Regions from separate parts of the Rhizobium sp. WCS2018Hpa-16 genome, predicted to be linked through region 2. Evidence: riboswitches for the same ligand, from Rfam matches in the RefSeq annotation. Region 2 holds a riboswitch; each other region holds the start of a gene.
The links. Region 2 has a riboswitch for cobalamin ahead of nrdH (glutaredoxin-like protein NrdH). Riboswitches for the same ligand answer to the same signal wherever they lie in the genome.

Region 1 (7,640 bases), on a different contig from region 2:
CCGTCCAGCGTGACATCGCCGTATCTAGCCTTTCGAAGGCCGCAGAGAAGCGACATGAGGCTCGTCTTGCCGGAACCATTGGGTCCGACAATGCCCAGAAACTCGCCCGGCCGGATTTCCAGACTGACATTCCTGACAATATCGACGCCACCGGCAGACCAGCATAGATCGTTCGCGCAAAGGGTCATACCGATCTCCGTCGCTGGCTGAGAATGAGCGCGAAGGCAGGGGCACCGAACAGCGCCGTGATGACACCAATCGGCAGGACCTGCCCGGTGATGATGGTGCGCGAGACAATGTCTGCCGCAATCATGAACACGGCACCGGTCAGGGCCGCAGCGGGCAACAGGCGCCCATGGCGGACGCCGACGATCATGCGTGCGGCATGGGGAATGACGAGACCGATAAAGCCGATGGAGCCGACGATGCTGACCATGATGGCCGTCATCAGCGCGCAGATGCCGGTGAGAACAATGTAGACACGCCGAACCGGTATGCCGAGCGAGGCAGCGGAACCGGAGCCGAAGGTAAAGGCATCCAGCGCACGCGCATGCCACAGGCAGACCAAAAGACCGATAAGTGTGACTGGCAAGGCCAGCCACACATCTGGCCAGCGCACACCGGAGAGATTGCCGAGCAGCCAGAACATGATGCCCCGCGCCTGCTCGGCATTGGCAGCCTTCGTCACGATAAAGGAGGTGATGGCATTGAAAAGCTGCGAACCCGCCACACCCGCCAGAATGATGGCGCTGTTTCCGCTGCCAGCCCTCAAGGCCAGCAGGCTGACGAGGGCAAAGGCTGTGAGCGCACCAAGGAATGCGCCGAGCGGCATGGTGAGCATGCCAGCGCCAAAGCCTAGAATGGCAACGCCAACAGCGCCCGTCGATGCACCGGCTGAAATGCCCAGAATATAGGGATCAGCCAACGGATTGCGCAACAGCGCCTGAAGCACGACACCCGACAACGCAAGGGCTGCACCGCAGCAGGCCGCAACCACCGCCCGACTGAGGCGGTAGTTCCAGATGATGCCTTCATCGATCGCATCCAGCGGATAACCGGCATCTAACACGCGGTTCGCCACCGCCTTGGCAACGACATCCATCGAAATGGATGTCTCGCCGATGGCGGCTCCGAGCCAGAGCGCCAGGCCCAGGAGCCCGACCGCCAGCAAGACGGCACGGGTTATTGTGAAGCAGGCACCCATGGCCTAGTTGGAAAGTCCAAGCTGGACGATAGCGTCGGCCAGAACTTCGATACCATCGATGGTGCGGATCGTCGGGTTCATGGCCTGTGCATCCATGGTGACGATATGGCCCTCTTTGACTGATGGCATCAAGCTTGTGACCGGATCTTCCTTCAGGAATTTCTGCTTGAGCGCGACATCATCTGCCGGAAAGCGCCTGCGATCCATCTTGCCCGCGACGACGATCGTGGGGTTGGCCTTGGCGATGGTTTCCCAACCGACTGTCGGCCACTCTTCATCGCTGTCTATGACGTTTTTGATGCCCAGTGCGGACATGATATAGCCAGGCGCACCGTTCTTGCCCGCAACGTAAGGGTCGATTGCAAGCTCTGCGCTGGAAAACCAGAAGACTGCGGAAAGCTGGCCCTTGGCGGAAACGATCTTCTTGCGAGCGGCATCTTCGCGTGCCTTCAGTTCGGCCACCAGCTTTTCGCCCTTGTCCTGAACATTGAAGATTTGCGCAAGGTCGGTCACTTCCTGATAGATCAGGTCCATGGTGAACACGGAATGGCGCACGCCATCCCCACCACCGGAATTGTCCTTGCCGGTGCAATCGGCGGGCGATGTGTAGACTGGAATTTTCAGCTCTTCGAATTGTTCAGGCTTGGCAACCACACCTTCCGGGCCGACATGCCATTGATATTGCACCGTGACCAGATCCGGCTTCTTGGCCAGAACGCTCTCGAAACTCGGGTCATTATCCGCAAGCCGGTCGATCTTGGCATTGGCTTCTTCATAGCCCTTGATCACAGGGCCGACCCAAACCGCCGTGCCGACGACCTTATCTGAGAGGCCCAGCAGATAGAGAATTTCCGTGGTGCTCTGTCCAACGGCGACAGTACGCTCAGGCGCATGCGTGAAGGTGACATCCCGACCGCAATTCTTGAGTGTCAAAGGATAGGACGTCTGCGCCGCATGGGCAGAAGGCAGCGCCGCAAACGAGCTTGCAACCGCGAAGATGGCAGCGCCCATGGCGTGCCTGAAGTGTAATGTCATTTCGATAGTCCCCGATCGTCATAAGTTGCGCAAGGCGCAACTGGGTATGAACATGTTTAGACAGTCAGCCCGCAAAGACGGGACGTTGGGACGATCTGAAACCGGGACATGGCAGATGAATAAGGCGCAGGCTAGCGCTCGATGCAATCACGACGTCTCCTGTTCCGGGCATCCCCGCCCGCGAATTGGATTGAACATATGACGGCAGGTCTCCTGGCTTACGGATTTGCGCCTTCGCCCAACCTTCCCGCAAATCGCTTTGCAGTGGCATGACACTTTTAAAAAAAGCGTCATAGGGCTCGACAATCCGCTCACAGTTGCGGGGGCAGCCACGGCATCGGATATAAGTCCTCACCGTATTCCCTATTATTCCTTACGATTGCTCGCTTGGAACCGTCGCAACCAGTTAGACGCAATCGCGACATACCGTCAAGTCGAATAATTGTTATGTTATTACATATTCGCTTGCAAGCGTTGATTTTCGATGTTTTACGGCTCATCCTATCGCACGAAAAAACCGGGAATCTCTTCCCGGCTTCAATCTTGAATTATCGATAATATGGCTGTTTATGGCAGCGTATAGGCGATCACATAGTCACCGGGCTTTGTGCCGACAGAGCCATGGCCGCCTGCCACCATCACCACATACTGCTTTCCATCATCCATGGCATAGGTCATCGGCGTAGCCTGTCCACCGGCTGGAAGACGGCCTTCCCAAAGCTGCTTGCCCGTGGTCAGATCATAGGCGCGGAGATAATTGTCCACCGCCGCACCGAGGAAGGCAACGCCACCCTTGGTAATCATGGGTCCACCAATGCCGGGAACGCCAACCTTGAAAGGCAGGGGAAGCGGCGTCATGTCATAGACGGTGCCGTTCTTGTGCTTGTAGGCAACGTCACCCGTGCGCAGATCAGCACCCGCAACATAACCCCATGGTGGAGCCTGGCATGGAATGCCGAGCGGTCCGAGGAAGGGTCCCATCAACACGCCATAGGGCGCGCCATCATTTCTGTTCAGACCCTGCTCACTGCCTTTTTCGTCCTGACCCTTCGGCGGAATCTGGTCGCGTGGCACGAGCTGAGATGTAAAGGCAAGGTATGTCGGCATGCCGAACATCACCTGCCGCTCCGGATCGACTGCAACAGAACCCCAGTTAAAGGTACCGAAATTGCCGGGATAAATCAGTGAGCCATTAAGGGACGGCGGCGTATAACGGCCCTCATAGTTCAACTGATGGAATTTGATCCGGCAGGCCAGCTGGTCGAACATGGAGACACCCCACATGTTCGATTCAACCAGCGGCTCTGGCTTGAACGAGAGAGCGGATGTGGGCTGCGTCGGAGACGTGAAATCTTCAGGGATTGCACCACCTGGTGCTTTCTCTTCCGTTATGCCCAGCAGTGGCTCGCCATTGCGTCGATCCAGCACATAGATATCGCCCTGCTTCGTTGGCCCGACCAGAGCCGGAACGGACTGGCCATCCGGCTTGGTAATATCGAGCAACACGGGCTGCGCGGGAACATCCATATCCCAGAGGTCATGGTGCACGGTCTGGCGTACCCAGCGATCCTGTCCGGTGTTAATATCGAGCGCGACGATGGAGGACGAGTATTTCTCGACGCTTTCGCTGCGGCCCATGCCGAGCTGGTCCGGAACCTGATTGCCCAGCGGAATGTAAACGAGACCCAGCGCTTCATCGACGCTAAAGATGGACCAGCTGTTGGGCGAGTTGGTCGTATAGGTTTGACCAGCCTGAAGCGGTTGCGTCTGGGTCGGGTTGCCCGAATCCCAGTTCCAGATCAGCGCACCGGTGTTGACATCGAATGCCCTGATGACGCCGGACTGCGACTGCGTTGAATAATTGTCGTTGACCGCGCCACCGATGATGATCTTGTTGCCGACGACGACAGGCGGGGATGTAGAGTAATAGTAACCCGCCGGATTGTACTTCATACCGTTGGCGAGCTGCAACGTGCCCTTATCCGCAAAGCCTTCGCAGACGAGCCCGGTCAAAGCATCAAGCGCAATCAGACGCGCATCCGACGTTGGCAGATAGACACGCTGTGCGCAGGCGGCACCTGCCTGTGCAGCCGGATCCGCGTAATAGGTTACGCCACGGCATGTCTGGTGTTGACGATCCGGGTTTAGACCTGCATTCGGATCATATTTCCACTTTTCCTTGCCGGTGGCCGCATCGATGGCGATGGCCCAGTTATGCGGTGTGCAAAGGTAAAGCGAATTGCCGACTTTTAAGGGAGTCACCTGATAGGTTGTCTCACCGACATCGTCAGGCAATTTGACGTCGCCCGTCTGGTAGCGCCAGGCTTCTTTGAGGTCGCCGACATTCTGCGTGTTGATCTGCGCCAGCGGCGAGTAGCGTTGGCCATAGGAGGTGCGGCCGTATTGATGCCATTCATTATCGGGAACCGGATTTCCAAAAGAAGGCGATGCGGTCACCACGTCGGTGGGCAGCGCGCCTTCGATGTCATTCGGGTCCTGCGTCATCGCAAATGCTGCTGCACCCACGGAAACCAGAACGGCAGTTAAAAGTGGAACCGCATTTGCGCCGTAGGAGATACCTGTGGGGCTAGTAAAGCCCAGAGGCTTTCTGATCCATGGCATCAGAAGCCACATGCCGACCACGATGATGAAGCCTCCGCGTGGACCCAGTTGCCACCAGTCGAAGCCGACTTCCCACAACGCCCATAAGAGCGTGGCGATGACGAAAACCGCGTAGAAGTGAAGCGCAAACTTGTTTCTTTTGAACAGCAGAGCGCCGGTCACAATGAATGCGATGCCAGCCAATGCGTAATAGAGGCTGCCGCCCAGCATTGCGAGCTGTGAGCCAAAGCCAAAAATTGCTAAACCAATCAGAGTCAGGACGACTGCAGTGGATGTAATTGCCATAAAATGCCCCCGGCGTGGTCTCCCGCGCCGAAAACACAATCCACTACTAAAAGGTTCCCAAAAAAATCACGATTTGGCCACTTTTCCGAAATCGCTGAATGCAACGCGGATTTCATCAGTCGTTTTTTCCGAGGCAATCATCGCCGCCAGCAAGATCCGAGACTGACCGGCTCTCAATGTCTGCGAATGGATGGCGCCTGCCGCCCCCAGATCGTGACCGCCGCCGCCGCCGCCATAACCGGCAACGAGAATGCCCGTCGGCACGCGGCTGGAAACGACGACGGGAACCTTCGCCTCCCGGCACCGGCCAACGGCTTCGACAATGCGCACATTGGCATTGCCGGAGCCCAGCGCAGCCAGAACGATACCGTCAGCGCCTGAATTCAGGCTGGCATCGATATGGGTTGCATCACAGCCCGGATAGATGGCGACGATATCCACTCTGACATCTTTGACGCTTGCGGACAGGCCGGGGCTTTGCGGACAGAGAACATGGCCCGCCAGATCAAAGGCATTGCTCTCATCCGATGAGCACTTGTAGAGGCCCCATGCCGGAAACAGCGTTCCGCCGAAGCAGACAAGGACGCCCCTTTCAATATTGGATGGATCGACACTCGCTTCGATGGCTGCCGAAAGATTGCCCGGACCATCCGAGCACGGGTGATCTGCGGTGAACTGGGCACCGGTAAATATGACGGGTTTGGTCAGATGGTGCTGGAGATGAACCAGAAGGGCGCTTTCCTCCATGGAATCGGTTCCATGCAGAATGACGATCCCATCCACGGCGGGATCGGCAAGCTCCTTGCCGACCGCGTCGCTGATATCCTGCATATCGGACAGCGTCAGGCTGGAGGAATCCTTAGCCATCAACTCCACGGGCTTGACCAGCACATCGGCAGAAGACAGGCCGGACACCAGCGCCTCACCCGACAGCGCGGGCCTTGCCGCGCCATCATCACCGCGTTTGCTCGCAATGGTGCCGCCGGTGGCGATGACGGCCACCCGCATTTTCGAAAGATCAGTGTCCACGATCTGCCCCGGAGCCAGAGCGTCTGTCTGCATCGGCTTTCGCCAGTTCATGGATGCGATTTCGCAACATATACCAACCCGCAACAAGAGCTGGCGCAATAATGACGAGCGAACCGACCGTCAATGTGCCAGCAGGATAATCCAGCGCCATCAGCACCAGCACGCTGAAAAGGAAGACAAGCGTCATTATGCCAGTGTAGGGCGCGCCAAACATTCTGAAATCAGGACGATTCATTTTCCCCCGCCGCGACAGATGCCACAGCTTGAGTTGGCATAACACGATGACTCCCCACGCGCAAATAATGCCCAGCGCAGAAAGATTGAGGGCAATTTCAAAGGCTTCAGCGGGCACGAAGGCATTCATGATAACGCCAATAACTGTGACGACTGCCGTGACTGCAATGCCGCCATAGGGTACGCCAGCCTTGTTCATTTTCGCCAGTGCCGCCGGCGCTGAACCGGAGATTGCCATGGAATGAAGGATGCGGCCTGTGGAATAAAGCCCGGCATTGAGCGACGAAAGAACCGCCGTGAGCACCACAAGGTTCATAATGATATCTGCACCCTCGATGCCGATGGAGCCGAAGAAGGTCACGAACGGGCTCTCACCTGCCTTGTAGGCGGTGTAGGGCAAAAGAAGCGACAAAAGCAGAACCGAGCCGACATAAAACACCAGCAACCGGAACACCACCGTGCGGATTGCGCCGGGAATAACCTTGCGCGGGTCTTCGGTTTCACCCGCCGTAGTGCCGATCAGCTCAATGGACGCATAGGCAAACAGCACCCCCTGGATAATGATGAAGGCTGGCAAAATGCCATTGGGGAAGAAACCGCCATTATCACTGATGAGGCTGAACCCGGTCACATGGCCTTCAATGGGCGTGCCAAAAATGACGAAATACACACCAACAACCAGAAAGGTAGCAAGAGCGACGACCTTGATCAGGCTGAACCAGAACTCAAGCTCACCGAAAACCTTCACCGACAGCATGTTCATGCCCAGCACGATAACCAGCGCGCCAAGCGCAAAGACCCATTGGTCGATACCCTGCATCCAAGGCACATATTGCTTGAAGAAATTCATGTAGATCGCCACCGCCGTCACATCGGCAACTGACGTCATGGCCCAGTTCATCCAGTACATCCAGCCAACGGCAAAGGCCATTTTCTCGCCGTAGAACTCACGGGCATAGGACACGAAGGAGCCGGATGAGGGGCGGTGCATGATCAGCTCTCCCAGTGCGCGCAGCACCAGAAAAGCGAAGAAGCCGCAGATGGCATAGACAAAAACCAATGCGGGACCCGCTGCGGCAAGACGGCCGCCTGCCCCAAGAAAAAGCCCCGTTCCGATGGCGCCGCCAATGGCAATCATCTGGATCTGGCGCGGCTTGAGAGCCTTGTGAAATCCAAGGTCCTCTTTGGACTGAAGGTCCCGTTCGTGATTTTGCTGATTTGACTTTACTGA
Region 2 (7,640 bases):
CAACGTATGTCCGCCCGTGGCTAGAAATACGATGCTAGATGAAGCTATCATGACCAGTCCGAAGTTGCTCATGCTTAGCGGTATAAGGAAGCAATCTTCAAATAGCTTTGTTTGGAACGTTAAAATCCGCCTTATGCAGCCTGATTTTCTATTGAGGCAGCAGCCCTGCATTGATTGCGGACCTTGATACGGTGCCTGTCCGTATCCTCCTCAACAGAGATGCGCCGACTGCAGAAGATAAATGACGGCAGGCTCTTTGAGCTAATCGAAGCTCTAGACAAGAAAAGAATCCGGCCGTTCAGGTCTATAAGGTAGCGACGCCCGCTGCGATCATTGCAGCGACATCCGTACGAGAGAGATTGGCGTTTACACGGAGACTTTTTCCGATGTTCTCGTAAAAATCCATAAGCGGACCTATCGCTAGCTTGAAATGATCGAAATTGATTTTCAGCGTCGATAGTCTCGCGCCTATAGGAACTCTATCGGCTGCATCGTGCTGCGTTGCCCGACAAATCATGACTTCGAACTCGAGATCGAAAAAAACCGCGAGATCAAGAGGTTTTCCGATAAGTGCAAGCATATCTTGCAGCGCTTCGGCCTGGATGATTGTTCTCGGAATTCCGGCTAGAATGTATTCTTTGCTAGTTGGTTGAAGAGTCAGCCGCTGTTGGGCAAGTCCAATAACTACGTTGTCGGGAATAGCTCGCCCGGAATCGATGGCTTGCCGAGCCTGCCGTCCGAGTTCAGTATCTGCGGCGAATGCGTCGTTAATCAGCGATTGGTAGGATATGTAAATTGCTCCGCTGGCACTTTCCAGCAGGGTAGCTTGGGTTGCCTTACCCGCGTATGGAGGCCCGAAGAATATCATATTCACCACAAAGGCGCTCCAGTGTGCAGAATGCCGCAGCGTTAAAGCCGTAATATCAAGATAGTCTCGGCTATCGATGCCCACAACAGGTCAAACATGGATATTCAAGCCCAGGCGCTACCAGCGTTATTGGTATGGGCCTGCCGCAGGGTCTTACGCTTCTGCTCCATTTGGGGGACTTGTGCAAAAACGGTGGTGACACGCGTCCCTTCGATTATGGGATGCGGGCCGACCGGTTCCGCATCTCAATGTGTCCTCCGGGCCAATTGCTGCCTTGGCCGCGTTGCGCCAACTGCGGACATTGTGCCCTTGACGGATTCCTTTAGCCGGCGAGCTTCTGCCCGAGGTAGGTTCCCGCGAAAGCTCCGCATCCCGCCGCAATGCATAACACCCAAAATGGGGCGTCGAAAGCACCTGCAAACGACGATGATAGGCCAGCGGCGATGCCGCCTAAAACACTTGGTAGATGTCTTTTCATTTGATCTCCAAATTTGAATGCCAGTTGACTTGGAAAAGCTTAGCTCAACGTTTGCTTGAAACACTCATATGTCCACAATGGCCAATTACGGCCCTTCAGAAAAGGGTATGAAGCAGTGATAGTTCTGGAAATCATGGTTATATCCGCAACGCTCGCAGCGACTGCTCTGCTATTTTGCAATCAGGTGATGGTTCAGTTTTTGGAGTACAGATTCTACAGGGACAATGGCGGAGATTTCACTGTCGACAGCGGGATTGATCGACTCAAGGTCGATCAAAAGATACACGTTAGATACCTCAATCTCACGAATTGGCAGCGGCTTTATATATTTCGCCCCATCTTCATATTTTCTGTCGGCTGGATGCTCGGCTTTATGATTTGGAGTTTGCTTTAGGCAATCGGAGGTGACGTGATGACCGACTTTGGACGGTATTCATGGCGCAGAAGCGCCAAAAGCTGTCATTCGCAGTCACCGACGAACTGCTAGTTTCAGCGTCGATTCTAACGAGACCAATTTAATTCTTCGCTGATCAGGTCGCGGCATCAAGACATTGGCTACTAGCGACGATCTCGATGTCGCGGCGGGGTTCGATCCCTCAGAAATTCCAGTCCTCATCTTCTGTCGCGACCGCCTTGCCAATCACGTAGGACGAGCCAGAGCCGGAAAAGAAGTCGTGGTTCTCGTCGGCGTTCGGTGAAAGCGCGGATAGAATTGCCGGATTTACCTTGCAGGCTTCCGCTGGAAACAGCGCTTCGTAGCCGAGGTTCATCAGCGCCTTGTTGGCGTTGTAATGCAGGAATTTCTTGACGTCTTCCGTCAGGCCGACGCCGTCGTAGAGCGCTTCGGTGTATTTTGCTTCGTTGTCGTAGAGTTCGAGAAGGAGATCGAAGGCGAAGTCCTTGATCTCTTGACGCTTCTGTTCAGGTAGGCGTTCTACTGCTCTCTGGAATTTGTAGCCAATGTAATAACCGTGCACAGCTTCGTCGCGGATGATCAGGCGGATCATGTCGGCGGTGTTGGTGAGCTTGGCGCGGCTCGACCAGTACATCGGAAGATAAAAGCCGGAATAGAACAGGAAGCTTTCCAGGAATACGGAGGCGACCTTCTTCTTCAACGCATCGCCGCTGTCGTATTCCCGCATGATCAGTGCGGATTTCCTTTGCAGGAATTCGTTTTCCTCCGACCAACGGTATGCGTCATCGACATCCGGCGTCGAGCATAATGTCGAGAAGATCGACGAGTACGACCGTGCGTGGACAGCTTCCATGAAGGAAATGTTCGAGAGAACTGCCTCCTCATGCTGTGTTGCGGCATCGCTCATCAGTTTAACTGAGCCCACGCCGTTCTGGATCGTATCAAGCAACGTCAAACCAGTGAAGACGCGGATGGTGAGCTGCTGCTCTTCCTGCTTGAGCGTGCCCCAGGACGGAATGTCGTTGGAAAGCGGCACCTTTTCCGGCAGCCAGAAATTGCCGGTGAGGCGGTTCCAGACTTCGAGGTCCTTGTCGTCCTCGATGCGGTTCCAGTTAATGGCGCGGATGCGACTGGCGGGCTTGACGGCGATGTTCATGTGTTGATCTTTCGAAGCGTTCTTGTTCACAGCGCGCATGACACGCAACCCTGCACTTCCGTGCCTTCCAGCGCCATCTGTCGAAGGCGGATGTAATAAATGGTCTTGATGCCCTTCTTCCACGCGTAGATTTGCGCCTTGTTGATATCGCGCGTCGTCGCGGTGTCACGGAAGAACAGCGTCAGCGAGAGACCTTGATCGACATGCTGGGTCGCCGCGGCATAAGTATCGATGATCTTTTCCGGGCCGATCTCGTAGGCATCCTGGTAATATTCGAGGTTATCGTCGGTCATGAAGGCGGCAGGGTAATAGACGCGGCCGATCTTGCCCTCTTTGCGTATCTCAATCTTCGAAACGATCGGATGGATCGAAGAGGTCGAATGGTTGATGTAGGAAATCGAACCTGTCGGTGGCACGGCCTGGAGGTTCTGGTTATAGAGGCCTGAGGTCATGACCGCTTGCTTCAAGGCAAGCCAATCCTCCTGCGTTGGGATCGCGATTCCTGCGGTTACGAACAGTTCGCGCACCCGCTCCGTCGCAGGGAGCCAATCGCGTTCGGTGTATTTGTCGAAATACTCGCCCGAGGCATATTTCGAGTGCTCAAAGCCCTTGAAGCTGATGCCGCGTTCGGTCGCAATCCGGTTCGAAGCCCGGATGGCGTGATAGGTGACCGTGTAGAAATACATGTTCGTGAAATCTATGCCTTCATCAGAGCCATAAAAGATGCGCTCGCGGGCGAGATAACCATGCAGGTTCATCTGGCCAAGACCGATGGCGTGGCTGTCGTCATTGCCTTTCTCCACCGACGGCACGGAGGAAATATGGCTCATATCGGAAACCGCCGTGAGCGCCCGGATCGAGGTCTCGATCGTTTTCCCGAAATCGGCGCTGTCCATGGCAGCAGCGATGTTCAATGAACCGAGATTGCAGGAAATGTCCTTGCCCATCACCTTGTAGGACAGGTCGTCATTATATTCGCTGGCGTCGCTGACCTGCAGAATTTCCGAGCAAAGATTGCTCATGGAAATGCGTCCGGCAATCGGGTTCGCCCTGTTCACGGTGTCCTCGAACATGAGGTACGGATAACCGCTCTCGAACTGTATCTCGGCGATCACCTGGAAGAAGTCACGGGCCTTGATCTTCTTCTTTTTGATCCTGCTGTCTGCCACCATCTCCCGGTATTTCTCAGTCACGGATATTTCCGTGAACGGTACACCGTAGACACGCTCTATGTCGTAGGGCGAAAACAGGTACATGTCCTCGTTGTTCTTCGCCAATTCGAAGGTGATGTCGGGCACGACGACACCGAGCGATAGGGTCTTGATCCTGATTTTCTCGTCGGCATTCTCTCGCTTGGTGTCGAGAAAGCGCATGATGTCGGGATGGTGGGCGTTGAGGTAAACAGCACCCGCACCCTGACGCGCACCAAGCTGGTTGGCATAGGAGAAGCTGTCCTCAAGCAGTTTCATCACGGGAATGATGCCAGATGACTGGTTTTCGATCTGCTTGATCGGCGCTCCAGCCTCGCGAATGTTCGTCAGTGACAAGGCCACGCCACCGCCGCGCTTGGAAAGCTGGAGCGCGGAGTTGATGCCACGTGCAATGGATTCCATGTTGTCTTCCATGCGCAGCAGAAAGCACGACACCAGTTCGCCACGTTGTTTTTTTCCCGCATTGAGGAATGTCGGCGTCGCGGGCTGGAAGCGGCCGGCGATGATCTCATCGACCATATCCTTGGCAAGTTCTTCGTTGCCTTGCGCAAGTGCCAGCGCCACCATGCAGATGCGGTCTTCGTAGCGTTCGAGATACCGCTTCCCGTCAAAGGTTTTCAAGGTGTAGCTGGTGTAATATTTGAACGCGCCAAGAAATGTCGGGAAACGAAATTTCCTGGCAAACGCACGATCGAACAAATCCCGCACGAAATTGAACGAATACTGGTCCAGCACCTCTCGCTCGTAATAGCCCTCGGTCACCAGATAATCGAGCTTTTCTCGCAGATTGTGAAAGAAGACCGTGTTCTGGTTCACGTGCTGAAGAAAATATTGCTTGGCGGCAAGCCGATCCTTGTCGAGCTGTATTTTTCCTTGCTCGTCATAAAGATTGAGCATCGCGTTGAGGGCGTGGAAATCCAGTTCGGATTCCGATGTCTTCAAAGGCTTTTCGAAAGTCGTTGCGTCCAAAATCGTTCCAATCCGTGTATGACGTTAACGACGTCTTCGTCGGTTCCCAGAAGCTCGAACCTGTAAAGATACGGCACCTGGCACTTCTTCGAGATGACGTCACCCGCGAGCCCATAGGTCTCGCCAAAATTGCTGTTGCCCGCGGCGATCACGCCACGAATGTTTCCGCGGTTCTCCTCATCGTTGAGAAAGCGGATCACCTGTTTTGGAACGGCCCCTTTTCCGCCTTCTCCGCTGTAGGTGGGCAGGATCAGAACATAGGGGGCTTCGACCTGAAGGCTCTCGGAGAGACTGAGGGGAATGCGCCGCGCACTCATCCCCAGCCGTCCGACAAAGCGAAGGGTGTTTTCCGACCGGCCGGAGAAATAGACGATCTGGCCCATTGCTCTGGTTCAGGCCGCAAGCGTGCTGATCATATCCGGGCGAAAACCTGCCCAATGGGTCTCACCAGCCACCACAACGGGAACCTGACGATAGCCAAGTCCCTGGACCAAATCATAGGCATTGGTGTCTTCGGAAACATCGATGACGGTGTAGTCGATGCCCTGGCGGTCCAGAGCGCGGGTGGTTGCTGTGCACTGGACGCAGGCTGGCTTGCTGTAAACGGTAATGGTCATGATGATCCTCGTGAGATTTGTTTAGGGCGTGCGATATCGATCAGGCGTTGGGAACACCTGTTCGGGAGATTCTGGGATGCATGGCAGCCGGACTCAGCTACGGGCGTTACCGCCCGCTATTCACGCGGATACTGACTAAAATGATGCGACATTGACTTCACCCCGAAGTGGTTGATGCGGAGACCAGGGGAAGCGCACGCGCAGGATCATCCCGCACGCAAACGCGACCTTCGGACACCCCGCCCGTGGACGTTCCTGTTTGAGGCAGGTCTCCTGGCTCACGGGTCGTCGCATCCATCTCGCCTTCCCGAAGCATTGCGGCCTCAGTGGCAGTTTGAGAGAATGCTCGCCGCTTACAGTTGCGGGGGCAGCTCCGGCATTGCTCCGTCCAGAATGGACATCACGCACCGTATTCCCGTCTTAGCTCCCGACGCGAATCGGAAGAACCTCGAACACTAGATATAGTAGACCAAGCAAAAATTGCGTCAACGCTTAGCGTGATTTCAGGCAAAAAATTGTTGCCTTATCCCGTGCAACCTGTGGATAATGGGGACGACATGCCGTGTTGGCCATAGAGCAATCGATAGACAAGGCGGGTGTCCGTTTCCGTCAGCGTTCCCAGCGCAACGTCTTATCGAAATCGACGCTCGTGTCAGTGCCACGGTCGGACGGATAGGAGAAATGGCCAAACGCCGTGTAGCCCTGGCTTCTCCAGAAGCTGAGTGTTTCCGGTGTCTGAGCGTCAGCATGGAGGTAGGACGAGGTGTAGTCAAACTCGGATGCCCGGCTCTCCAAGGCTGCCACAATCTTTGTGCCAAGCCCTTTACGACGGGCGCACGGCTCTATGTACACGCGGACAATCTGACATACCTTTTCGCCGTCGCCGTCGCGATTTCGTAAGCCCTCCTTCGTGGAAGGTTTGTTTTCGAGGGCGTAAAGACCGCCAGTCGCAATGATATGTCCATCTCCGTCCGGCACAACGAGAAAACTGCCTTGCCTTTCGAGGGAGAACCAGTTGTCCGGCTGCGCCAGCAACAGCGAATCCAGGTCAGAATGCCAGGCGGGAGTGTAGTCGATCCCGTAGACGTTCTTGATCATCCGCAGGCAGAAGGTCCTCGCTTCAGCCCGGACGGCGGCCTGTGCGTCATCAGTCAGCCATTCAATCGAGAAGTTGTCGATCGGCATCAGGCCGCAAGCTCCCTGCGGATGATGTCAGCGCCTGCACCGAGTGCACGCAGCTTCGCTGTGGCCACATGACGCGGAAGTGGTGCCATGCCGCAATTGGTGCAAGGATAAAGCTTGTCTGCATCCACGAACTGGAGAGCCTTCCTTAGTGTGTTCGCTACTTCTTCCGGCGTTTCGACGGTGTGGCTTGCGACATCGATAGCGCCAACCATCACCTTTTTGCCACGGATGAGTTCGATCAAATCCATCGGGACATGCGAGTTGTGGCATTCCAATGACACCAGGTCGACGCCCGATTTCTGGAGTTTCGGGAACGCCTCCTCGTATTGCCTCCACTCCGATCCAAGCGTCTTCTTCCAGTCGGTGTTGGCCTTGATGCCATAACCATAGCAGATGTGCACGGCGGTCTCGCACTTCAGGCCTTCGATCGCCTTTTCGAGCGTAGCGACACCCCATTCGTTCACTTCATCGAAGAACACGTTGAATGCGGGTTCATCGAACTGGATGATGTCGACGCCTGCCGCCTCGAGCTCTCTTGCTTCCTGGTTGAGTATCTTGGCGAACTCCCAAGCCAGCTTCTCGCGGCTTTTGTAATGACTGTCGTAGAGCGTATCGATCATGGTCATTGGGCCTGGAAGAGCCCATTTGATCTGCTTCGTCGTCTGTTGGCGCAGGAATTTGGCATCATCGACAAAGACCGGCCTTTGACGGGACACGGCTCCGACGACCGTCGGGACGCTC
Region 3 (7,640 bases), on a different contig from region 2:
AGCATAAAGATTGCGCCCGGTGGGCAACACATCCAGCCGCCCGCGTGCAGGCGCACCCGATGGTCCCGGCGCAATATGCAGCCCATCCAGTGCCGACAGAAGTGCGGCCTTTTCCGCCAGCGCACTCTGCTGTCGCAGCGAATCCGGCTCATCATCCGCACAGCGGCCAAACACATGCTGGCCATCCTTGATGGCAAAATCCTTGAGATCACATAGAAACGCGTCGATTCGGGACAGCGCCGTATCGGCATCATCGCCCATGTCGATGCCCGCATCGGCTGCCAGCCCGGTCTCCTGAGCCTTCTCGACAATCAGCTTGGCCAGCCGGTCGCGGCGGCGACGGTCCAGCCCATCCGCCTGCGCATATTCATCAACAAGCTGCTCAAGCGCCATCTGATCCGGCGATAGCCCGGCCTCGATCAGAACAGGCGGAACATGGCCGATGGTAACCGCTGCAATGCGCCGCTTGGCCACCGCTGCCTCACCCGGATTGGACACGATGAAGGGATAGATGACCGGCAGCCCACCCGTCACGATTTCGGGAAAACAGGCCTGCGATAGCGCCACCGTCTTTCCCGGCAACCATTCCAGCGTGCCATGGGCACCGACATGGATGATGGCATGGGCTTCAAACCCCTGCTGCATCCACGCGCCAAACGCCACAAGCGCATGGCGTGGCGGCAAGGTCGGGTCGTGATAATCCACACGCCGGTCTTCATTGCGGCCACGATCCGGCGCAAGCGCCACCGTCACAGCGCCAAACTGCGCGGACCGAAAGCAGAATTCTCCACCTTCGAACACATCATCCTCGGCCACATCGCCCCATGTATCGTCAAGCGCCTGACTGGCAGCCGATGGCATGGATGCGCGAAACGCGCCGTAATGATCGGCTCCAAACGACGCGGTGCCAGTTTCGATACGGTCCAGCAATTCACGCGCCGTCTGCGGAATATCGGCAACCGAATACCCGGCATCCCGCAAATCCCGCAGCATTTCCAGCACGCTCTGCGGCACATCGAGACCCACGGCATAGCCGGTGCGCCCCGGTGCTGCGCCGGGATAATCCGGCATCAAAATGACGATACGCCGCTGCGAGGCGGCTGCATGTTTCAGCCGCAGAAAGGCCGAGATGCGGTTGGCAACCTGCTCGATGCGGTCAGGCTCCGGCGTGTTGACAAGGCCTTGCCCGCCATTGGGGTCAGGTTGCTTGAACGAGATGACCCCGGCCAGCATCCGCCCATCCAGTTCCGGCAGCACCACATGCATGGCAAGGTCGGATGGGTTCAGCCCGCGCAGATTGTCCACCCAGCCATCGCGCCGCGTGGTAGCCATGATGACCTGAAACGCCGAAACACCCAGCCGCGCAAACAAGGCTGCGCCGTTCTCATCCGTCTGGCTGGCAAAGGCGGTGGCGGCGATGATGGCGTCAGGTTTCAGAACCCGAAGCGTTTCCTCCAGAAAATGAATGGCATCATGATCCTTCAACCCGCTGACGAAGATCGGCAACGGCGCAAAACCGCGTTGGCGCAACGCCTCAAACAAAGCATCAATGGGCGCAACATCTGCGGCCAGCAGCATGGAACGATAAAACAGGATGGGCAGCAGAGGGGCATTATCAGGGAAGCCGGAAAGCGCCTCTTCAAGCGCCACAAGGCCTTCGCCCGGGCGATAAAAACCGGATTTGGGCAGCGGTTCCGCCACCATATCAGGCCAGGCATCTCCCTTTGCAAAGGCTGAAAGCCCCGCCGCAACACGCGCCATGTTGTCAGCCCCGCCTGCGCGGAAAAAGGCGAGGATGGCTTTCAGCGTCTCAAGATCAACCGTGGAAGCAGCCTCAAGCTTCTCGTCACGCTCGCTGCATTCACCGGGCAGAAGCACCAGCTTTATGCCCCGTTGCCGTGCCATTCTGGAAAGCTGATCCACGCCATAGCGCCAGCGATCCGCACCGCCGAGAATCCGGATAAGGATCAGCTTGGCGTGTTCTGCCGTCTTCTCCATCCACAGGTCGACGGACATGGGGTGGCGAAGCTCGGACAGGTTGGCGCTGACCATCGAGACGCTGTCGCCATCAACAGCCCATCCACGCTCCAGCCCGGCCAGATCGCTCGCCGAAAAGGACATCACCACCACATCCGCCCTCGGCTGGTTGAGATCAACCGGCTCGATCAGGTCGTCCAGAGACGAGGATGTGGTGGCGAGAATATGCATGGATCAGGCTGCCAGCATCCGCTCGATCTTTGCGCGGTCGAGACCCTTCTCACCGATCACGACCAGACGGCTGCGACGCTCTTCACCCGCACCCCAGGGGCGGTCGAAATAGTGGTTGACCCGCGAACCCACGGCCTGAACCTGCAAACGCATTGGTTTTGACGAAACCTCCACAAAACCCTTGATGCGCAGCACGTTTTCGGACGCTGCCGTTTCGGCGATCCTTGCTGCCAGCGCATCCGCATCCGTCACGGCATCCAGTTCCACAACAAAGCTGTCGAACTCGTCGTGGTCGTGGTCTTCCTCGTCATCATGGTGCGTGTGGCGGTTGTCGATATCCTCTTCAACGGCCAGACCCAGACCGATCAGCACAGCCGGGTCGATCACGCCGTTGGATGCAACGATGATCTTGGCAGCCTTGGGCAAATGGGCATTGATATGCGCCTTGGCCCGCTCCAGACCCTCGGCATCCAGCAGGTCGCCCTTGGTCAGCACGATAAGATCGGCGCAGGCAATCTGGTCTTCGAACACTTCTTCAACCGGGTCGTCATGGTCGAGCGCCTCGTCATTCTGGCGCTGGGCAGCAAGGGCCTCCAGATCATGCGAAACCATGCCTTCGGCGAGCGCCGCGCCATCGGCAACGGCCACAACAGCATCCACTGTCACGCGGCTTTTGATGGCTGGCCACTGGAAGGCCTGCACCAGAGGCTTGGGCAGCGCGAGACCCGATGTTTCAATCAGAATATGCTCAACGCGGGGCTCGCGGCTCAAAATCTGCTCGATAGCCGGCTGGAAATCATCCGCCACCGTGCAGCAAATGCAGCCATTGGCCAATTCCACGATGTTTTCTTCCGGGCAGCTTTCAATGCCGCAGCCTTTGAGAATCTCGCCATCGATACCGACATCGCCGAACTCGTTGACGATGATGGCCAGCCGCTTGCCATCCAGTTTCTCCAGCAGGCCACGCAGCAAGGTGGTTTTGCCAGCGCCCAGAAAGCCGGTGATGATGGTGCAGGGAACGCGGTCTAGCGTGGTCATGATGTCTCCTCGGTAAAATGCAAAGGGGGAATGCGGGCCACAAGGCCGCGCTTCAAACTGTCAGGCCGTCCGCGCCACGGCATCAGGCCATCAGGCGCAGACGCCAGAAGACGTGCGCCGACCAGAAGGTCGCCAGCATCGTCTTGGGTCAGGGAACCGAACATATAGGACCAGCCATCGGCGCTGCGCATGGCGGCACTGAGGCCGCGCTTGCAATTGGCAAGGCAATTGACGCTGCGCACATCGACGCCCTCGGCGCGGCCCAGCTCAACAGCGGCCTGTGCAAGCGTCGCGCCGGGGCGCGGCTCTGCATTGGGGTCAACCTCATCGCGACAGCTTCGGCAGACGAAAACGACGACGCCTGCGGCTCCATCTGCTTTCGTGGTCTTGTCTGGTGGGGTCGATGTCAGATCCAAGGTGTCAACTTTCCGCGCCTGCAAATTCTCTAGGGGTGCGGATATCGACGCCACGCGCCAAAGCACGTTTCGCTTGATATGACCGGCTAACCGGAGCACCCCGCCCGGTAGACGCATTTTTCTGAAACGGCAGGTCTCCTGGCTTGCGGCGTGAGACGCCCGACACCGCCTTCCCGAACATAATGTCCAGTGGCTTATGGCGCAGGCTCACCGCATACAGTTGCGGGGGCAGCCACGGATTGGTCCGCATTGCGAACGGAACCGTGTTCCCTCTTAGCTTTTCCCGTTGCCGGAAAAAGACCGTCAGTGGTTAACCCTTATGCCCTGCACGGCTTTTGTGTCAATGCCGCGGCATCATTGCCGTGGAAACGGTTTTGGCTATAGTCGCCGCTTTGACACGCATGCGCCAAGAGGAATGAGACGCCATGAACCGCGATATCAGCGAAAGCGAAGCCGAGCGTCACCGCGCCAAGATGGTCAACCGCAAAGCCGTGCAGGATGCCGAAGTGTCTGAAAAGACGGTCGAAAAAGGCCTGCTGATGGTCAATACCGGATCGGCCAAGGGCAAATCCACCGCAGCCTTCGGCCTGGCTCTGCGCATGCTCGGCACCGGCGGGCGCGTCGGCATCGTGCAATTCATCAAGGGCGCATGGTCCACTGGCGAGCAGCAGGCGCTGGCCCTGTTTGGTGATCGCGTGGAATGGCGCACCATGGGCGAGGGTTTCACGTGGGACACGCAGGATCTGAAGCGCGACGTCGCAGCCGCGACAAAAGCCTGGGAAGAAGCGAAAGTCATGATGGCCGATGAAACCATCAATCTGGTGGTGCTGGATGAGCTGAACATCGCCCTGCGCTATGATTATCTGCCGCTGGACGAGGTGGTGGAAACACTTGTCAACCGTCGGCCTTACCTTCACGTCATGGTCACCGGCCGCAACGCCAAGCAGCCCTTGATTGATGCCGCCGATATGGTGACGGAAATGACGCTGGTGAAGCACCACTTCAAGGCCGGTGTGAAAGCCCAGTCGGGCATCGAGTTTTAAGACATGGCAGCGCGCGTTTTGATGTTTCAGGGCACAGGCTCGGATGTTGGCAAATCCTTGATGGTGGCAGGACTTGCGCGTGCCTTCACAAAGCGCGGGCTTTCCGTCATGCCCTTCAAACCGCAGAACATGTCCAACAACGCCGCTGTTACCGCTGATGGCGGCGAGATTGGCCGGGCGCAGGCTTTGCAGGCGCGCGCCGCAGGGGTTGCCCTGTCCGTTCATATGAACCCGGTGCTGTTGAAGCCGCAAAGCGAAACCGGCGCTCAGGTCGTGGTGCAGGGCAAAGTCATCGGCAACGCCAAGGCCGCCGATTACCAGCACATGAAGGCTGGCCTGATGGCCCGAGTGCTGGATAGTTTCGATCACCTGAAGGCGAAATGCGACCTTGTGCTGGTGGAGGGTGCGGGCAGCGCGTCCGAGGTCAATCTGCGCGCCAACGACATCGCCAATATGGGCTTTGCCCGCGCCGCCACCGCCCCCGTCATCCTCATCGGCGATATTGATCGCGGTGGCGTCATCGCCAGCATCGTCGGCACACAGACAGTTCTGGATACGCAAGACGCGGCCATGATTGAGGGCTTCATCGTCAACCGTTTTCGCGGCGATCCCTCTCTGTTTGATGAGGGGATGCGCATCATCGAAGACAAGACCGGCTGGCGGCCCATCGGCCTGCTGCCGCATTTTGCCGATGCCAGCCGCTTGCCCGCCGAAGATGCGCTCGGCCTCACGGCTCCGGGACAGCGCAAGCCCGGCGCAAAAATCCGCATCGCCGTTCCCATCCTGCCGCATATTTCCAATTTCGACGATCTTGATCCGCTCGAGGCCGAGCCGGATGTCGAACTTCTGCGCATCAGACAGGGAGATGCCATTCCCGGCGATTGCGCGCTGGTGCTGCTCTGCGGCTCCAAATCCACCATTGCCGATCTCGCCACGCTGAAAAAATCCGGTCTGGATATCGATATCAAGGCGCATCTGCGCCGTGGCGGATATGTTCTGGGCCTTTGCGGCGGTTACCAGATGCTGGGAAAGACGGTTGCCGATCCCCACGGCATCGAAGGCACGCCTCATACCGCTGAAGGGCTTGGGCTGCTGGATATAGACACCGTCCTGACCGACGACAAGCGCCTCGTCTCCGTCACCGGCCAAAGCTTCGATGGAATTTCCTTCTCCGGCTATGAAATGCATGTCGGCGTCAGCGAAGGTAAAGACACGGCCCGCGCCTTCGCCACCATCGGCAACCATACCGATGGCGCGATTTCTGCCAGTGGCCGTGTCATCGGCACCTATGTCCATGGCCTGTTTGCCGATGATGACCAGCGCAGCGCATGGCTTGAGCGGCTGGGCGGGCAAAGCTCAATGCTTGATTATGAAGAGCAGGTGGATGCCGTTCTCGACCGGCTGGCGGAGCATCTGGAACAGCATCTCAATCTCGATGCGCTGATCGCTATAGCGCGATAGCCAAGGCCAGTACCCCGAAGAGACCAAGCAGCATGGCATCCGCGATGCGCGCAAGCTTCAACGCCCGGCGAATATCGGCAGAGGTCAGATCCCGCCGCCCGCCTTCACCCATGTACCGCGCCTCGATCATCTGCCCGCCATAGGAACGCGGACCGGCCAGCGCAAAGCCCAGCGCCCCCGCCATCGCGGCTTCAGGCCATCCGGCATTGGGTGAGCGGTGGTGATGCGCATCCCTGATAATGGCGCGGAACGCGTTTTGCGGTGAGGCTCCCTTCACAAAAAAAGCAGCGCCCACGAACAGAAATCCTGTCAGCCGCGAGGCGGGCAGGTTGACCAGATCATCCAGCCGCGCAGATGCCCAGCCGAATGCCTCATGGCGCGGTGAGCGATGGCCGATCATGCTGTCAGCCGTGTTGATGGCCTTGTAACCCGCACCGCCGCCAAGCCCTAAAAGCCCCAGCCAGAGCGAGGGCGCAACAACGCCATCGGAAAAATTCTCGGCAAGGCTCTCAATGGCCGCCCGGCAAACCGCCGCCTCATCCAGCTTGTCAGGATCGCGCCCCACAATCATCGACACGGCCTTGCGACCGTCCTCCAGCCCGTCACGCTCCAGAGCCACAGCGACAGCCTCGACATGCTGCTCCAGACTTTTCTGCGCCGGAAGCGACGCACCAAGGATCGCCACGATCAGAAGCCCGAGCGGCAATTGGAGGAAAAGCGACTGCATTGCCCCTGATAGCAATGCCGTCAGCCCAAGAAACACGATAAGCGCCGCAACGCCCATCAGCTTGCGCCGCGAAAATGTGTCACCCTCCCGGTTCCATTTTCGGTCGAGGAAGGCGATAAGCAAACCTATCCACGTCACGGGGTGGCCGATGCGTTTGAACAGCCAGTCGGGATAGCCGACAAGGCGTTCAATCAGCAGGGACAGGAAAGCGAGAGCGAAAAACATGGGCGACAAGCTACCAGAAAAAGTGCAACCGGCGATCCGCCACGGTGGCAATCTGGGTCGGGCACGCCAGCTTTTTCCGCAGGCGCCCGAACCGTGGATCGATCTTTCCACCGGGATCAATCCGCACTCCTACCCGCATTCCCCCATTCCCGCCAGCGCCTTTGCACGGCTGCCGGAACCCGATGCCTTGGAGAGACTGAAACAGGTTGCAGCAACAGCCTTCAGCGCATCCTCGCCAGCCCATCTGGTGGCCGCACCGGGAACGCAGATGCTAATGCCGCTTCTGGCCGGACTCGCGCTGGATCGAGGCGCAAGACGCGCCGCCGTGCTGGCGCCTGCCTATGCCGAACACGCCAGAACCGCCCGCATGGCTGGCCTTCCCGTCACAGAGGTCGCAGATTTTGCCGATCTATCGGCTTGCGATTACGCCGTCGTGGTCAATCCGAACAACCCGGATGGACGGGTGATCGAGCGCAGCGCACTTCTGACACTTGCTGAGACTATGCAGAAAAAGGGCGGGCT

Region 1: it holds a riboswitch for cobalamin, as region 2 does, so the genes downstream of both, RQI55_RS19380 (ABC transporter substrate-binding protein) here and nrdH (glutaredoxin-like protein NrdH) in region 2, are expected to answer to the same signal.
Region 3: it holds a riboswitch for cobalamin, as region 2 does, so the genes downstream of both, RQI55_RS15235 (DUF1636 family protein) here and nrdH (glutaredoxin-like protein NrdH) in region 2, are expected to answer to the same signal.

Annotation. Positions count from the first base shown of each region.
Region 1 is NZ_JAVTIX010000007.1:252,750-260,389, forward strand. Features, by position in the region: gene RQI55_RS19370 (ABC transporter ATP-binding protein) at 1-188, opposite strand, end outside; gene RQI55_RS19375 (iron ABC transporter permease) at 185-1,204, opposite strand; gene RQI55_RS19380 (ABC transporter substrate-binding protein) at 1,208-2,215, opposite strand; cobalamin riboswitch at 2,425-2,652, opposite strand; gene RQI55_RS19385 (glucose/quinate/shikimate family membrane-bound PQQ-dependent dehydrogenase) at 2,807-5,146, opposite strand; gene RQI55_RS19390 (asparaginase) at 5,213-6,208, opposite strand; gene RQI55_RS19395 (amino acid permease) at 6,165-7,640, opposite strand, start outside.
Region 2 is NZ_JAVTIX010000012.1:85,525-93,164, reverse strand. Features, by position in the region: gene RQI55_RS23100 (hypothetical protein) at 1-72, opposite strand, end outside; gene RQI55_RS23095 (nucleoside monophosphate kinase) at 305-952, opposite strand; gene nrdF (class 1b ribonucleoside-diphosphate reductase subunit beta) at 1,943-2,917, opposite strand; gene nrdE (class 1b ribonucleoside-diphosphate reductase subunit alpha) at 2,944-5,097, opposite strand; gene nrdI (class Ib ribonucleoside-diphosphate reductase assembly flavoprotein NrdI) at 5,067-5,480, opposite strand; gene nrdH (glutaredoxin-like protein NrdH) at 5,490-5,714, opposite strand; cobalamin riboswitch at 5,960-6,180, opposite strand; gene RQI55_RS23070 (GNAT family N-acetyltransferase) at 6,324-6,899, opposite strand; gene RQI55_RS23065 (methionine synthase) at 6,899-7,640, opposite strand, start outside.
Region 3 is NZ_JAVTIX010000004.1:257,100-264,739, forward strand. Features, by position in the region: gene cobN (cobaltochelatase subunit CobN) at 1-2,208, opposite strand, end outside; gene cobW (cobalamin biosynthesis protein CobW) at 2,212-3,249, opposite strand; gene RQI55_RS15235 (DUF1636 family protein) at 3,243-3,662, opposite strand; cobalamin riboswitch at 3,773-3,982, opposite strand; gene cobO (cob(I)yrinic acid a,c-diamide adenosyltransferase) at 4,088-4,705, shown strand; gene RQI55_RS15245 (cobyric acid synthase) at 4,709-6,166, shown strand; gene cbiB (adenosylcobinamide-phosphate synthase CbiB) at 6,153-7,118, opposite strand; gene cobD (threonine-phosphate decarboxylase CobD) at 7,117-7,640, shown strand, end outside.